DNA from 4 places in the Allobosea sp. TBD101 genome. Region 1 is predicted to be linked to each of the others. Evidence: predicted binding sites of a transcription regulator. Region 1 holds the regulator's gene; each other region holds the start of a gene.
The links. The regulator PhoB, encoded in region 1, activates phosphate uptake and scavenging genes when phosphate is short. The targets are predictions, from matches to a motif close to TGTCATNNANCTGTCAT.

Region 1 (3,997 bases):
CGGTCGCGACCGACCTTGAGGACCCATGTCGATGCTTTCGACCCTTGAACTCTCCCCCCAGTCGCTCGATGCCGAGGCGCCCGTCCGGATCGCGGTGAAGAACCTCGATTTCTACTACGGCGAGCACAAGGCGCTGAAGAACATCAATCTCGACTTCCGCGACCGCCACGTCACGGCGCTGATCGGCCCGTCGGGCTGCGGCAAGTCGACCCTGCTGCGCATCTTCAACCGCATCTACTCGCTCTATCCGGAGCAGCGCGCCGAAGGCGAGATCATGCTCGATGGCCGCAACATCATCGGCAAGGACGTCGATGTGAACGAGCTGCGCTCGCGCGTCGGCATGGTTTTCCAGAAGCCGACGCCGTTCCCGATGTCGATCTACGACAACGTCGCCTTCGGCATCCGCCTCTACGAGAAGCCGCCGAAATCGGAGCTCGACGACCGCGTCGAGGGTGCCCTGCGCCGTGCCGCGCTCTGGGACGAGGTCAAGGACAAGCTGAAGAGCTCGGGCATGGGCCTCTCCGGCGGCCAGCAGCAGCGCCTGTGCATCGCCCGCACCATCGCGCAGAAGCCGGAGGTGATCCTGTTCGACGAGCCGACCTCGGCGCTCGACCCGATCTCGACCGGCAAGATCGAGGACCTGCTGGAGCAGCTCAAGAGCGACTTCACCATCGCGATCGTGACGCACAACATGCAGCAGGCGGCGCGCATCTCGCAGTACACGGCCTTCATGTATCTCGGCGAGGTCATCGAGTTCGCGCCGACCAACACGATCTTCATGAACCCCGCCAAGAAGCAGACCCAGGACTACGTCACCGGCCGTTTCGGCTAAGCGACATTTAGTTTCGCATCGGCTTGCCCGAAAACCGGTTTCCACTTTTCGGCCCGATGTGCCGGAGGACAACGCCATGACCGACCATATCGTCCGCTCCTACGACACCGATCTCGAAGGCATCCGCCGCAGCCTCGCCGAAATGGGCGGCATGGCCGAGCGCATGCTGGGCGATTCCACGGTCGCGCTGGTTCGCCGCGACACCGCGCTCGCCCAGAAGATCATCTCGGCCGACCAGCGCCTCGACAATCTCCAGCGTGAGGTCGAGGAGAAGGCCGTGCTCACCATCGCCCGGCGCCAGCCGCTGGCGCAGGATCTGCGCGAGCTGATCTCGGCGATCCGCCTCGCTTCCGACATCGAGCGCGTCGGCGATCTCGCCAAGAACATCGCCAAGCGCGCCGTCGCCATCGCCGGGCAGTTCCAGCCGCCGCATCGCGCGGTCGTCGGCCTCGAGCATATCAGCCGTCTCGTGCAGGCCCAGCTCAAGGACGTGCTCGACGCCTATGCCGCGACCAACGAGCAGAAGGCGCTCGAGGTCTGGAAGCGCGACGACGAGATCGACGCGCTCTACACCTCGCTGTTCCGCGAACTCCTGACCTACATGATGGAAGATCCGCGCAACATCACCTTCTGCACGCATCTGCTGTTCTGCGCGAAGAACATCGAGCGCATCGGCGACCACACCACCAATATCGCCGAGACCATCCATTACCTCGTCACCGGCGATTCCCTCGATGTGAACCGTCCCAAGCTCGATACGACCAATATCGAGGTCGAAGCGGTGACGGGAAACTGAACGAACACGAAGTGCCGTAGCCTTTCCGTCATGGTCGGGCTTGTCCCGACCATCCACGTCTTCGTCCTGGCAGGTGCCGTTCAAGACGTGGATGCTCGCCACAGGGGCGAGCATGACGGCAGGCTCGAATGACGGACGGAAAAGAAGCATGGCCGCACGCATCCTGATCGTCGAGGACGAGGAGCCGCTCACCCTGCTGCTGCGCTACAACCTTGAGGCCGAGGGCTTCGAGGTGGACAGCGTCGCGCGCGGGGACGATGCGGAATTGCACCTGCGCGATCACACGCCCGATCTCGTCCTGCTTGACTGGATGCTGCCGGGCCTGTCCGGCATCGAACTCTGCCGGCGCCTGCGCTCGCGGCGGGACACCGAGCGCGTGCCGATCATCATGCTGACGGCGCGCGGCGAGGAGACCGAGCGGGTTCGTGGCCTTGCGACCGGCGCCGACGACTATGTCGTCAAGCCCTTCTCGCTGCCGGAGCTGATCGCGCGCATCCAGGCGCTGCTGCGCAGGGCGAAGCCCGGTCACGTCGCGGGCCTGCTCGCGGCCGGCGACCTCGAACTCGACCGCACGACGCGGCGTGTCCGGCGGGCGGGCAACGAACTGCATCTCGGGCCGACCGAGTTCCGTTTGCTGGAATTCCTGATGCAGGCGCCGGGCCGGGTCTATTCGCGCGCCCAATTGCTCGACGCCGTCTGGGGCCGCGACGTCTATATCGACGAGCGCACGGTGGACGTCCATGTCGGGCGTTTGCGCAAGGCGATCACGCCGGGCGATGCCAAGGACCCGCTGCGCACCGTGCGCGGCGCGGGCTACGCCTTCGACGAGACCTTCGCGCGCAGCGGAGCCGCGTAAGCCTCAGGCGTCCGGCCCGCCCTCGATATCGCCGACCCAGCTCAGCGCCTTGTCATAGTCCTCGGGCTTGAAGGCGCGGACCTTGACGAAGGGGATCGCCGGGTCGAGCAGATCGACGAAGCCGGCGAGCCAGCCCCTGTCGGTGATTACGGCCTCCTTCGGAAAGCGCCTGAGCTCCCAGAGCTTGCCGATGCTGTAGCGCGCGTCCTTCCAGGCTGCGGCGAGTGTCATGTCGGTGAAATCGGTCATGTCGGCGAGGATGCCGAGCTTCTCGTGGCGGGTCAGCCGTGCCTCGATATCGGCCACGATCGCGTCGATATCCTCAGCCGTCAGCGTCCGCGACAGGCGATAGGCGGCGACATGGTCCGGGGCAGGCAGAATGGTGTGCATGGCGCGTCCTCCTTCGCGATAACGCGCGGGCGAGCGGGAGGTTTCGCCGGGCTGGCCTTGCCGAAGATCGGGCGCTATGGCCTCCAAGGCCATTCTTGAAGGCCAGTGCGGGAGGGCGCGACGTTGAGTGCGGCGCAGATCACGAAGGCGGAAGGCGCTGCCGTCGCGATCACGCGCGTGAGCAAGCGCTTTGGCCCGCAGATCGCGCTGAACAACGTCTCGCTCGCGGTCGAACCGGGGCAGGTTCAGTGCATCATCGGGCCGCCGGGTGCGGGCAAATCGACGCTGCTGCGCTGCATCGGCCAAAGCGAGGCGATCGATCAGGGCTCGATCGAGATCGACGGAGAGCCGGTCGAACCGGGGGGCGTGCGCCGTCACCCAGCCATCGGCATGGTGTCGCAGCGCTCGGAGTTGCTCGACCACATGACCGCCCTGCAGCATGTCATCGAGGGGCCGCTCGCCCTGCTGAGGCGGCCGCGCAGGGAGATCGTCATGGAGGCGATGGCGGCGCTGGAGAGGGTCGGGCTGGCAGACCGGCGCGATTCCTATCCGAGTGAACTCCCGGGCGGGCAGCGGCAACGCCTCGCCATCGCGCGGGCACTGGCGGCGAGGCCGAGGCTGATGCTGCTGGACGAACCGATGGCCGGGCCCGATCCGGACGCCGCGGGCGAGGTTCTCGATGTGATCCGCGGGCTTGCAGGCTCGGGCCTGACCATGATCGTGGCGACGCATGAGCCGGGCTTCCTGCGCGAGGTCGCCGACGACATCGCCTTCATGGAGGGCGGCGAGATCGTCGAGCAGGGAGCGCCCCGGATCATCCTCGTCGCAGCGAAGCAGGCGCGCACACGCGACTTCGTCGCAACTCTGCCGGCGTAAGGCCTTTCGCCGCGAGTGCTCGGCGGGCTTGCGATGAGGGCAGGGCTGCCGTAACCCGGTGAGGTCTTTTCTGGATCGCCAGCGCCCGCCGTCATGTCAGCCTCGATCACCGACCGTTATGCCGCCCTGGTCGAGGCGGGCGCCATCGAGCGCGATCCCGCGCAGGTCGTGGTGGTCAAGAAGCTCCAGGCGCTGACCGAAACGCTGGCCGCCCGGCGCCTGGCCCGCAAGGGCAGCGCGCTCGGCT
Region 2 (3,997 bases), 450 kb from region 1:
TGCCGCCGGCGCCGACGAACCCCATGATCGAAGCGCCGCGGACATTGATCTCGAAGCGCAGCAGCGCGTAGCTCGCGAAATTGGAGAGCACCTGCGGGACGACGGCGAAGCGCACGATCTGCCACCAGCTGCCGCCGGCCGCGGTGACGCCATCGACCGGCTTCAGGTCGATGTTCTCGACCACCTCGGAGAAGAGCTTGCCGAGCGCGCCCATGGTGTGGATCGCGATGGCGAGTACGCCGGGCAGCGGGCCGAGGCCGAAGGCGATGACGAAGATCAGCGCGAAGACGATCTCGGGAACGGTGCGGCAGAATTCGAGATAGCGGCGCACGGTGAAGCGCAACCAGGTGGCGCGGCCGAGATTGGCGGCAGCGGCGAAACAGAACAGGAAGGCGCCGGCAACGCCGAGGATGGTGCCGACATAGGCGATGAGCACGGTCTGCCAGAGCAGCTTCAGCCAGCCCTTGAGGCCCCAGTACCATTCGGAGAGGTCGGCGCCGAGGCTGCTCAGCCGGAGCGTCGGCAGGGTCTCGTAGATGTATTTCGGGAATCGGTGGATGTTCTCGAAGAACTTGGCGAGATCGACCTCCGCGCCGCGCGCGGACAGGAGCACGCAGGCGATGAAGACGGCGATGCCGATCAGGGCCTGCCGGCGCTTGGCGGATGAAGCCTGCCGATAGGCCTCGGCATGGGCCCGGATGGCCGGGTCGTTGCGGTCGATCGCGAGGGTCATGAAATCTGGGTCCGTTGCCGGAGAGGGCGCCGGGTGGCGCCGCAGCCGTCATGCTCGCCCCTGTGGCCAGCATCCGCGTCCTGAGCGCCGCATGCGATCGGCGCAGCGAAGACGTGGATGGTCGGGGCAAGCCCGACCATGACGGCGAGTGCAGCCGTACGGCTTACGAGGACTTCTTCTTGCGGAGGTCGTCGACGAACTTGTTCAGCTCGATGATCGGGTCGTAGGCCTTGTTGTCGACGGCGACGAGCGGGCCCTGCTTGCCTTCATAGATCTTGTCGAAGGCGGCCTTGTCCTTGGTGGCGAGGTTCAGGACGGCGTCGCGGATCTTGGCCTTCAGCTCTTCCGGCATGTCGGTGAGATAGGCCATCGGCGAGTTCACGATCTGCTCGGACTTGAAGATGATCCGGAAGTCCTCGGCCTTGGCCATGTTCTTGCGGGCCATGCGCTGCAGGTTGGATTCCTGCTCGTCGTTCCACCAGTTGGCGGCGATGTCGACGGTGCCCTGCTGGAGCGCGATGATCGCGTTCTCGTGGCTGCCGGTATAGACGACCTTCGAGAAGAAGGTTTCCGGCTCGATCTTCATGCCGTTCAGCGCGAAGCGCGGGACGTTGTTGCCCGAGGTCGAGTTCGGGTCGACGAGGCCGAGATTCTTGCCCTTGAGGTCCTCGACCTTCTGATAGGGCGAGTCCTTCTTCACGTAGAAGACCGAGTGATAGCCCTTGGTGCCGTCGAGATTGGTCTCGATGGCGAAGGCATCGACCTTGGCGCCGGTCATGCGGGCGCGGGCGAAGGAGGACGGGCCGTAGGAGGCGATGTGGATGTTGCCGGTGCGCTGGCCCTCGATGATCGCGGCGTAGTCGTTGGCGATGCGCAGGGTGACCTTGGTGCCGAGCTCCTTGGCGAGATACTGCACGAAGGGGGTGTAGCGCTCGGTGACGCCGGAAGCGTTTTCGGAGGGGATGATCGCGAAGACGAGCTCGGGATACTTGGCCTTCCAGTCCTGGGCGAAAGCCGGGGCGGCGGCGAGGGCGAGGCCGGCGACGGCGAGCGAGAGGGTATGACGACGGGTCAGCATCGATGTGCTCCTGGTTGTAGTCGGGGATGGTCTTCTCGCGGCGACGGCCTTCGGGCCGGTCCGGCGATCTCTGGAAATCAGGCGATCTTCTGGCGGGCGCGCTTCGCCTCGGAGGCGGCGATCGCATCGAGCGCATCCAGCGCCTCGGCGCCGGCATCCTTGGCCTCGATGCCGTAGAGTTCGGCTGCGATCTCGCGGGTCAGCGCCTGCGGCACATCGTCGAACACGACCTTGCCGGCGGACATGCCGATCAGGCGGTCACAGTATTTCGCGGCGATGTCGAGATCGTGCAGGTTGCACATCACGGTGATGCCGTCCTCGCGATTGATGCGGAACAGCGCGTCCATGACGACCTGGGTGTTGCGCGGGTCGAGCGAGGCGATCGGCTCGTCGGCGAGGATGATGCGGGGCTCCTGCACGAGGGCGCGGGCGATGGCGACGCGCTGTTGCTGGCCCCCCGAAAGCGTCTCGGCGCGCTGCGCCAGGAGATGGCCCATATCGAGACGCTCGAGTGCCGCGATGGCTCGGACCTTGTCGTCCTCGGAGAAGCTTTTCACGAGCGTCAAAGCCGCGGAACGGTGGTTCAACCGGCCGAGCAGGACATTGGTCAGCACGTCCAGGCGGCCGACGAGGTTGAACTGCTGGAAGATCATCGCCGTGTCGCGGCGCCAGCGCCGGAGCGAGGCGCCCTTCAGGCCGGTGACGTCCTGCTCCTCGCAGACGATCTGGCCGGAGGTCGGCTCGGTCAGGCGGTTCAGCATGCGCAAGAGCGTCGACTTGCCGGCGCCGGACGGGCCGATGACGCCGACCATCTCTCCCTTCGGGACGGTCAAGGTGACGGTGTCGACCGCGTTCCTGTCGCCAAAGCGCTTGGTCAGGCCTTCGATGCGGAGCATGGACTGGTTCTCGGGCACGATGCGGGCATGAGAGCGTTCCCGTCCGGCGGTGCGGGAGGGGGCGTCTCGATCGCGGCGAGCCCTAAATGCCGTGGATGACAGCGGCGTGACGGCCCTGAAAAAGCACGATGCGCGACCTGTGGACCGGTCAACGTTTCGTGAGGTCTCGAGAATGCGCTTGGACGATCAGCGGCTTCCCGGCAGGATGACGGTGGATGTCTGTGTGCGGCGGAGATGCCCGTGACGGTGGGCTTCTTATCGGCAAGCATCTTGCATTGATGCCTGCGAAGCCGGATCGATGCGGCATCGGCGCAAAAGCCTCTGTTTTTGTGCCGCTGTGGCGCGCCGGTATCTTAGCAACGCCTTTCGTTCCATTTAAGACTAATGGGCGGCAACGGAGCCTCCAGCCTGATGAAGCGGTTCGTTCTTCTTGTTCTTGTCGGCGCGATCGCGGGTGGTGGTTACTATGCCTACCGCAACCAGCGCGCCGGCACCCAGCAGGCTCAGGCGAGCGCGGTCTCGGGGCCGCGAGCCGTTCCGGTGGAGGTCGCGTCCGTCGAACTGGCGACCGTGAGCGAGGAGGTCGAGGCGCTCGGCACGCTCGCCGCCGATGAATCCGTGGTGATCGCGCCGGAAATCGCTGGCCGCGTCATCTTCCTCGGCTTCCGCGAGGGCGAGCGCGTCAAGGCCGGGCAGGAGCTGGTCAAACTCGACACGGCGATCCTCGATGCCGAGCTGAAGCAGGCAATGGCCGATCTCGGCCTCGCCCGCGACACCAATGATCGGCTGCGGTCGCTGGTCTCGCGCGGATCGGGAACGCAGGTCGCGCTCGACGAGTCCGCGGCGAAGCTCGCCTCCAGCGAGGCGCGCGTCCAGCTCGCCAAGGCCAAGCTGGCGCAGTCGACCATCGTGGCGCCGTTCAACGGCGTCGTCGGCCTGCGCTCGGTCGGCGTCGGCGATTACGTTTCGGTCGGCAAGCCGCTGATCGTGCTGACCAGCATCGACCCGATCAAGATCGATTTCCGCGTGCCCGAGATTTATCTCAGTCGCCTCAAGGTCGGCCAGCCCGTGCAGATGCGGGTCGATGCGGTTCCGGACCGGAAGTTCCAGGGGCAGATCTACGCGATCGACCCGGTGGTGGATGTCAACGGCCGGGCGATCCGCCTGCGCGCCAACATTCCGAACGCCGATCTCGCGCTGAAGCCCGGCCTCTTCGCCCGGCTCGCGATTACGGTCGACTATCGCGAGAAGGCGATCGTGGTGCCGGAGATGGCCGTGGTGCCGGATGCG
Region 3 (3,997 bases), 1.9 Mb from region 1:
GATCTCGTCGACCATGGCATTGCCGGCGTCGATATCGACACCTGCCTGCGCATAGGTCAGTCCGTTTGCGCCGGGCTTGCTCATTGCGTTTCGCCTTCCTTGCGTGCTCGCGGGAGCGATAGGCAAGCATGCCCGCCATGGCAAGGCATATGCGGGCGCTTTGTTGGTTTCTCACAGACCAACTCGTGTCATCCCGGGCGACCGGAGGGAGACCCGGGATCCATGCCGGAGCATTTCCGATGAAGGGTCAGGCATGGATCCCGGATCGACGCCGCCATAGGCGGCTTGTCCGGGATGACCGCGCGGAAAAGTGACATGACGCGCACGAGCCTCTGGCGTCGTACCCTGCATTGGGCAAAGCTCTCCGCCATGACGATCCCCAACCTGATCACGATCGGTCGCCTGTTCCTGGTGCCGCTGGTCATCGTCATGATCATCAACGCGAACTGGGATGCGGCCTTCATCCTTTTCGTCGTCGCCGGCATCTCGGATGCGGTCGACGGCTTCCTCGCCAAACGCTGCGGCATGGCGAGCGAGCTGGGGGCATGGCTCGATCCGGTCGCCGACAAGGCGCTGATCGTCTCGATCTACATCACGCTCGCCGTCGTCGGCGCGGTCCCGGTCTGGCTCGTCGTGCTCGTCGTCGCGAGGGACCTGATGATCGTGGCGGCGGTGATCCTGTCCTGGCTGCTCGACAAGCCGCTGACGATTGCGCCCATCGTCGTCAGCAAGCTCAACACTGCCGCGCAGATCGGCTTCGCCGCGCTCGCTTTGGGCTCGCGGGCCTTCGGCATCGAGCTCGGCGCGCTGGCGCTGGCCTGTGAACTCCTCGTCGCTCTGTTGACGGTCGCCTCGATGACGGCCTATCTCGCCTTCTGGCTGCGCCACATGGCAGGTTGACGGGGCTTTATCCGCCTGAACGGCTTGGAACCGCAGGCCCCGATGCACATCTGACATGTCCTGCCGGCCGTGAGACGCGAGAGAGGCTGATCGATGACGTTGCAACGCCAGATCGGCTTCTGGGTCGGCTCCCTTGTCGTCTTCGTCCTGTTCCTGGTGGTGCTGCGCGATGTGCTGCTGCCCTTCATCGCGGCGCTGACGCTGGCCTATCTGCTCGATCCGCTCGCCGACCGGTTGGAGCGCATGGGCATGAATCGGCTGGCGGCGACGATCGTCATCCTCGTCGTCTTCCTGCTCATCTTCGTGCTGGCGCTGGTGCTGCTCGCGCCGTTGCTCGGCCAGCAGCTCGCCGGCCTCGTCGCCCGTTTGCCCGGCGATGCCGCCAAGCTCCAGGCTCTGGTGCTGGAGAAGAGCGCGCCCTGGCTCGAGCGTTTCGGGGGCGCGGAACTGACCAAGGAGGCGCAGAGTTCGCTCGGCAATCTCGTCGGCGACGGCATGAAATGGGTCGGCGGCCTGCTCCAATCGCTCTGGAGCGGCGGCACCGCCATCGTTGGCGTGTTCTCGCTCCTGGTGCTGACACCGGTCATCGCCTTCTACCTGCTGGCCGACTGGGACCGCATGGTCGCGACCGTCGACAGCTGGCTGCCGCTCGAGCATCGCGACACCATCCGCGGCCTGCTGCACGAGATGGACATGGCGATCGCGGGATTCCTGCGCGGGCAGGCGCTGGTCTGCGTGCTGCTCGGCGGCTTCTATGCCATTGGCCTCAGCATCATCGGGGTCAATTTCGGCGCGCTGATCGGCATCATCTCGGGTTTCCTCTCCTTCATCCCCTATGTCGGCTCGCTGACCGGACTCGTGCTCTCGGTCGGTGTCGCGACGGTGCAGTTCTGGCCGGACTGGACCTGGCCCTTGGCGACGCTCGGCGTCTTCTTTGCCGGGCAGTTCCTCGAAGGGAACATCCTCCAGCCCAAGTTGGTCGGCAATTCCATCGGCGTTCACCCGGTCTGGCTGATGTTCGCGCTGCTTGCCTTCGGCTCGCTGTTCGGCTTCGTCGGCCTGTTGCTGGCGGTGCCGCTCGCGGCCGTCATCGGCGTGCTCTGCCGCTTCGCCTTGCGGCAATACCTCGCCAGCAACCTTTATCACGGTGGTGATGCCACCCGCGCTGCGGCGGCCAAGGCGCGCATCGACGCCGACGCCTGAGTTGTCCATGTCCGAAATTCCCCCGCGTCCGCGCCAGCTCGCCTTCGACCTGCCGGTCGACAGCCGTCATGGCGTCGAGGATTTTCTGGTCGGCGCCTCCAACGAGGCCGCCTATGGCCTGATCGAGCGCTGGCCGGCCTGGCCGGAAGCCTGGCTGCGCCTGACCGGGCCGGAAGGCGCCGGCAAGACCCATCTCGCCGCGATCTGGGCGCGCGCGGCCCATGCCTGGACGATTTCCGCCAGGGAGCTGGACGAGGCGCAGGTGCCGCATTTCGTCTCCGGCGGCGCGCTGGTGATCGAGGATTGCGATTCAGGCTCCCTCGACGAGCCCGCCCTGTTCCATCTGATGAATGCGATCAAGGCGCGCGGCGGCTCGTTGCTGCTGACGGCGCGGCGCTCGCCCGACCTCTGGGGGCTGACGGTACCGGACCTGCTCTCGCGCCTGAGGCTGGCTCCTGCCGCAACGATCGAGCCACCGGATGACGGGTTGCTGCGGGCATTGCTGGTCAAGCTCTTCATCGACCGCCAGCTCGTCGTCGATATCGCCGTGATCGACGCCCTCGCCATGCGGATGGAGCGTTCCTTCGCCGCCGCGCGGCAGGTTGTCGACCGGCTCGACCGGCTTGCGCTCGAACGCGGCCGCAGGGTGACGCGCCCCTTGGTGCAGGAGGCTTTGGCGGAACTCTTCCCGCAGGATGCGGGTTGAACCGGGCCGCGTCTCCTCGAGCCGGCATTCCTCAAATCATGTCGCTTGTCATCGAACCGTCACGCTAGGATGGCTTCAAGATCGGCGACAGGTGAGGGGCCGATCGGGGCACGGATGAAGCGCATGACGACTGATACTGTGATGATCCAGGCCGAGACTACCGGTGAGGAGGCCGCGCTGTCGCTGCGCCAGCAACCGGAGCGCTTCATGAACCGTGAGCTCTCCTGGCTCCAGTTCAACCGCCGCGTCATGGAGGAAGCCTCGAATCGCAGTCACCCGCTGCTGGAGCAACTGCGCTTCCTCTCGATCTCCGCGAACAATCTCGACGAGTTCTTCATGGTCCGCGTCTCCGGCCTGCGCGAGCAGCTCAAGGCCGGCGTCATCACGCGCAGCCAGGACGGCCTGACGCCGGCCGGCCAGCTCGTCGCCATCGGCGAAGCCGTCGCGGCCTTGACCGCCGACCAGCAGGCGCGCTGGGCCGAGCTGCGCCACGATCTGCACGAGAACCGCATCCACCTGCTCCAGCCCGGCGATATCGGATCGCAGGACCGGATCTGGCTGGAGGATTACTTCCTCAACTACATCTTCCCGGTGCTGACGCCGCTGGCGATCGACCCGGCGCATCCCTTCCCCTTCATCCCCAATCTCGGCTTCACCATCGCGCTGGCGCTGGAGCGCAAGCATGACGGGCGCCAGCTCGACGCGCTGATCCGCGTGCCCACGAAGATCGACCGCTTCATCGAGTTGCCGGACCTGGCGCGCGAAGGGCTGCACCGCTTCATCGCGCTCGACGACGCGGTCTCGCTGTTCATCAGCAAGCTCTTCCCGGGTTACGAGGTGAAGGGTGCCGGCTCGTTCCGCATCATCCGCGATTCCGATCTCGACATCGAGGAGGAGGCGGAGGACCTCGTCCGCGTCTTCGAGACCATGCTGAAGCAGCGCCGCCTCGGCGTCGTCATCCGGCTCGAACTCTCGACCGGCATGCCGGACCATCTGCGCCGGCTGATCGTGCGCGAGCTCAAGGTCGACAACGACGAGGTCGTCGAGGTCAACGGCATGATCGGCCTGACCGAGCTCTCGCAGCTCGTCGGCGTCGACCGGCCGGACCTGAAGTTCAAGCCCTACAACGCTCGCTTCCCGGAGCGCATCCGCGAGCATGGCGGCGATTGCTTCGCGGCGATCCGGCAG
Region 4 (3,997 bases), 590 kb from region 1:
GCAATATAGGGTGACAGGAGCCGAATTGCGCCCCCTTCTCGGAAAGCTTGATGGTGTCATCCCGGGCGTAGCGAAGCGTAGACCCGGGATCCATGCCTGAGCCTTTCCGGTTGGGTTCCGGAATGGATCCCGGATCGGCGCCGCTTCGCGGCTTGTCCGGGATGACGGCGGAGAAGGATCGGAGGATTGGCAATGGCGGATCATGCAACCCGGCCCGACTGGGAAGTCGCCAATCAGGTGCCGGTGCTGGCGGATTACGATGCCTTCGCTGCCGATCCGGTACTGCCCGGCATCGCCGCGGCGTTCGGTGCCGATTGGGCGCGCGAGCGCTTGCATGAGGCCGGGCGGACAGTCGCCTCGGCTCGGGTGCAGGAGCTGGCTTATCTCGCCAATCGCTACACGCCCGAGCTGAAGGCCTTCGACCGCTTCGGCAACCGCATCGACGAGATCGCCTTCCATCCGGCCTGGCACGAGTTGATGGGGCTCGCCATCGGTCAGGAGACGCATGCGCTGGCCTGGAACCGGCCGGAACCCGGCGCGCAGGTCGCGCGGGCCGCCTTGCAGTATCTCTGGTACGGCGCGGAGAGCGGCATCTGCTGCCCGATCAGCATGACCTATGCCGCCGTGCCGGTGCTGAAGCAGGACACGGCGCTGTGGAGGCAGTGGGGCTCGCTCGTCACTTCGAACCGCTACGATCCGCGGCGGGGGCCGGCGCATCTCAAGACCGGCGCAACCGTCGGCACGGCGATGACCGAGACGCAGGGCGGCTCGGATTTGCGCCAGACCCAGACCTATGCCGAGGACAACCGCGACGGCACTTGGTCGCTGCACGGGCGAAAGTGGTTCTTCTCGGTGCCGCACTCCGACCTGTTCCTGACGCTGGCGCGGACGGCCGAGGGCATCTCCTGCTTCGCCGTGCCGGGCTGGCTGCCGGACGGATCGCGCAATGGCGTCGCGATCCAGCGGCTCAAGGACAAGGTCGGAAATCGTTCGAATGCCTCTTCCGAGGTCGAATTCAGGGGCGCCATCGGCCATCTGGTCGGCGAGCCGGGCAGGGGCATCCGCACAGGCCTATCGATGAACCACAACTCGCGGCTCGACATCGCGGCGGCATCCTCCGGGTTGATGCGGATGGCGGTGTCGCTCGCGGCGCATCATGCGCAGCATCGCCGCGCCTTCCAGAAGGCGCTGATCGACCAGCCGATCATGCAGAACGTGCTGGCGGACCTAGCCATCGAGGCGGAAGCGGCCGTCTGGCTCGCCTTTCGGCTGTTCGCGGCGCTCGATCGGCAGGAGGCGTCCGAAAGCGAGCGGCTGTTGGCGCGGGTCGGGGCGCCGATCGCGAAATACTGGATCACGCGGCGCGCGCCGGCCGTCGTCACCGAGGCGCTGGAATGCCATGGCGGCAACGGCTTCATCGAAGAGAACCCGATGGCGCGGCTCTACAGGGAGGCGCCGCTCAACGCGATCTGGGAAGGCTCGGGCAACGTCATCTGCCTGGACGTGCTGCGATCGTTGGCGCGCGAGGAGGGGGCGGTCGATGTGCTGCGGGGCGAACTGATGGCGGCTGCGGGCGCGGACAGGCGCTACGATGCGGCGCTGAAGCGGCTGGAGGCGGAGTTGCCGGAATTGAGGCGCAACGAGGGGCAGGCGCGGCGTTTGACGGAGCGGCTGGCGCTGATGTTGCAGGGTTCGCTGCTGCTGCGGTTCGCGCCGGCCGCTGTGGCGAATGCCTTCATCGCGACGCGGCTGGATGGCGGCTGGTCGGGGCAATTCGGCGACTTGCCGCCGATGGTCGATGCGGCCGCGCTGGCGCGAAGGGCCGTGCCAGTGGTTTCGTAGGGCGCTTTCGTCATGCTCGCCCTTGTGGCGAGCATCCATGTCTTGAACACGGCCTTCGACGGGGGAAGACGTGGATGGTCGGGACAAGCCCAACCATGACGAAAAGGCAGGTCTGCTAGGCTTCTGGCTCGAAGTTCATCGCCTCGCCGTTGATGCAGTAGCGCAGGCCGGTGGGCGGCGGGCCGTCCGGGAAGACATGGCCGAGATGGCCGCCGCAATTGGCGCAATGGACCTCGACGCGGTGCATGCCGTAGCTGCGGTCCTCGGTGGTGCCGACAGCGCCCTCAAGCGGCTGGTCGAAGCTCGGCCAGCCGGTGCCGCTCTCGAATTTCTTGCCTGATCTGAACAGCTTCTGGTCGCAGCCGGCGCAGGAGAAGGTGCCGGCGCGCTTCTCATAATTCAGCGCGCAGGAGCCCGCCCGCTCGGTGCCGTGGCCGCGCAGGATGCGGTACTGCTCGGGCGTCAGACGCGCGCGCCACTCGGCGTCGGTGAGCTGGAAGGGGAAGTTCTCCTCCTGCTTCTTCTCGGCTCCGAACATGCTCATCAGACCCATCGCGATCTCCTTCCTGGCGGGAGCGCCTCATCGGCTTTCGTGCCGCAATATGGGGCTTCGTGCGCCGGATTTCAGCCCCGCCGATCTCCGGTCGTTTCACGATGCCGTGGCAATCGCGGCAGCATCGTCACCGGACCGTCACGCGACTCCTCTAGCAGCCCGGCCACCCGCAAAGGGAGGAAAACCGGTGACGGAACAGGCGACGCAAACGGCACGCGCGGCCCGCCGCATGACGAGTTCGGGCTTGGGACAGGCCGTCCGGCGCAGCAAGACGCTCTCCAAGGCCGGCATGCTGGAATGGCTGTTTGCCCGCGCCTTCTCGGGGCTGGTCTATCCGCAGATCTGGGAAGACCCGGTCGTCGACATGGCGGCGCTTGAACTCAAGGCCGGCGACCACGTCGTCGCGATCGCGTCCGGTTCCTGCAACATCCTCTCGTATCTGACGGCGGCGCCGATCCGGGTCAGCGCGGTCGACCTCAACGCCACGCATATCGCGCTTGGGCGGCTCAAGCTTGCGGCGCTGGCGCGGATGGAGCGGCAGGAGGATTTCCTGCGCTTCTTCGGCCGGGCGAAGGATGGCGCCAATGTCGCGCTCTACGATCGCGAGATCGCCGATCATCTCGACGCTGTCTCGCGCGGCTACTGGGAGGGGCGGGGGCTGAACGGGCGGCGCCGGATCAATCTCTTCGCTCGGGGATTCCACCGCTACGGCCTGCTCGGCCGGTTCATCGGTACAGGTCATGTTCTGGCGCGATTGCTCGGCGGCAATCCCAAGGCGATGCTGGCGGCCCGCGACCTGGCCGAACAGCGGACGCTCTATGACAGGCATCTCGCGCCGGTCTTCGAACGCAAGCTGGTGCGCTGGCTCGTGCGCCAGCCGGCCTCGCTCTACGGGCTCGGCATTCCGCCGGCGCAGTACAAGGCGCTGGCCGCCGATGGCGATGACGGCATCTTGGGTGCGCTGAAGCTCCGGCTGGAGCGTCTCGCCTGCGATTTCGACCTGAAGGACAACTACTTCGCCCAGCAGGCCTTCGGCCGGCGCTATGGCGACGGGCCGGACGCGGCCTTCCCGCCCTATCTCCAGAAGCAGCATTTCGCGGCGGTGAAGGCGCGCTCGCCGAATGTTTCGTACCGCCAGAGCGCGGTCACTGCCTTCCTCGAAGACCAGCCGGCCGAGAGCTGCGATGCCTATGTGCTGCTCGACGCGCAGGACTGGATGAATGATGCCGATCTCACGGCGCTGTGGTCGCAGATCACACGGACGGCGCGGCCCGGTGCGCGGGTGATCTTCCGCACGGCAGCCGACGAGCGCTTGCTGCCGGGACGAGTGCCGGCCGCGATTCTCGACCAGTGGCATTACGAGGAGGAGAAGAGCCGCGAGCTCTGCCGGCAGGATCGCTCGGCGATCTATGGCGGATTCCACCTTTATGTCCTGAAGGGGCAGGCGCGGTGAGCGCGGCCGAGGCGCCGGCCGGATCGGCCGCCGGATTGATGGACCGGATCTACCGGAACCAGCGCCATATCTACGACGCCAGCCGCAAGTTCTATCTGCTCGGCCGGGACCAGCTCATCGACGGTCTGCAGCCGCCGGCCGGCGGGAGC

Region 2: phnC (phosphonate ABC transporter ATP-binding protein) is a predicted target of PhoB. The motif match lies at 2,803-2,819, and genes of this name have one in related genera.
Region 3: AC6RIC_RS16680 (RNA degradosome polyphosphate kinase) is a predicted target of PhoB. The motif match lies at 2,856-2,872, and genes of this name have one in related genera.
Region 4: AC6RIC_RS10130 (BtaA family protein) is a predicted target of PhoB. The motif match lies at 2,521-2,537, and genes of this name have one in related genera.

Annotation. Positions count from the first base shown of each region.
Region 1 is NZ_CM187543.1:1,518,904-1,522,900, forward strand. Features, by position in the region: gene pstB (phosphate ABC transporter ATP-binding protein PstB) at 26-832, shown strand; gene phoU (phosphate signaling complex protein PhoU) at 909-1,628, shown strand; gene phoB (phosphate regulon transcriptional regulator PhoB) at 1,777-2,484, shown strand; gene AC6RIC_RS07120 (SpoIIAA family protein) at 2,488-2,874, opposite strand; gene AC6RIC_RS07125 (amino acid ABC transporter ATP-binding protein) at 2,998-3,750, shown strand; gene zapE (cell division protein ZapE) at 3,844-3,997, shown strand, end outside.
Region 2 is NZ_CM187543.1:1,070,566-1,074,562, forward strand. Features, by position in the region: gene phnE (phosphonate ABC transporter, permease protein PhnE) at 1-733, opposite strand, end outside; gene phnD (phosphonate ABC transporter substrate-binding protein) at 897-1,811, opposite strand; gene phnC (phosphonate ABC transporter ATP-binding protein) at 1,889-2,707, opposite strand; gene AC6RIC_RS05100 (efflux RND transporter periplasmic adaptor subunit) at 3,119-3,997, shown strand, end outside.
Region 3 is NZ_CM187543.1:3,428,449-3,432,445, reverse strand. Features, by position in the region: gene purM (phosphoribosylformylglycinamidine cyclo-ligase) at 1-84, opposite strand, end outside; gene AC6RIC_RS16695 (CDP-alcohol phosphatidyltransferase family protein) at 370-900, shown strand; gene AC6RIC_RS16690 (AI-2E family transporter) at 994-2,103, shown strand; gene AC6RIC_RS16685 (P-loop NTPase family protein) at 2,111-2,809, shown strand; gene AC6RIC_RS16680 (RNA degradosome polyphosphate kinase) at 2,933-3,997, shown strand, end outside.
Region 4 is NZ_CM187543.1:2,110,550-2,114,546, forward strand. Features, by position in the region: gene AC6RIC_RS10120 (acyl-CoA dehydrogenase family protein) at 193-1,842, shown strand; gene msrB (peptide-methionine (R)-S-oxide reductase MsrB) at 1,958-2,386, opposite strand; gene AC6RIC_RS10130 (BtaA family protein) at 2,625-3,848, shown strand; gene AC6RIC_RS10135 (class I SAM-dependent methyltransferase) at 3,887-3,997, shown strand, end outside.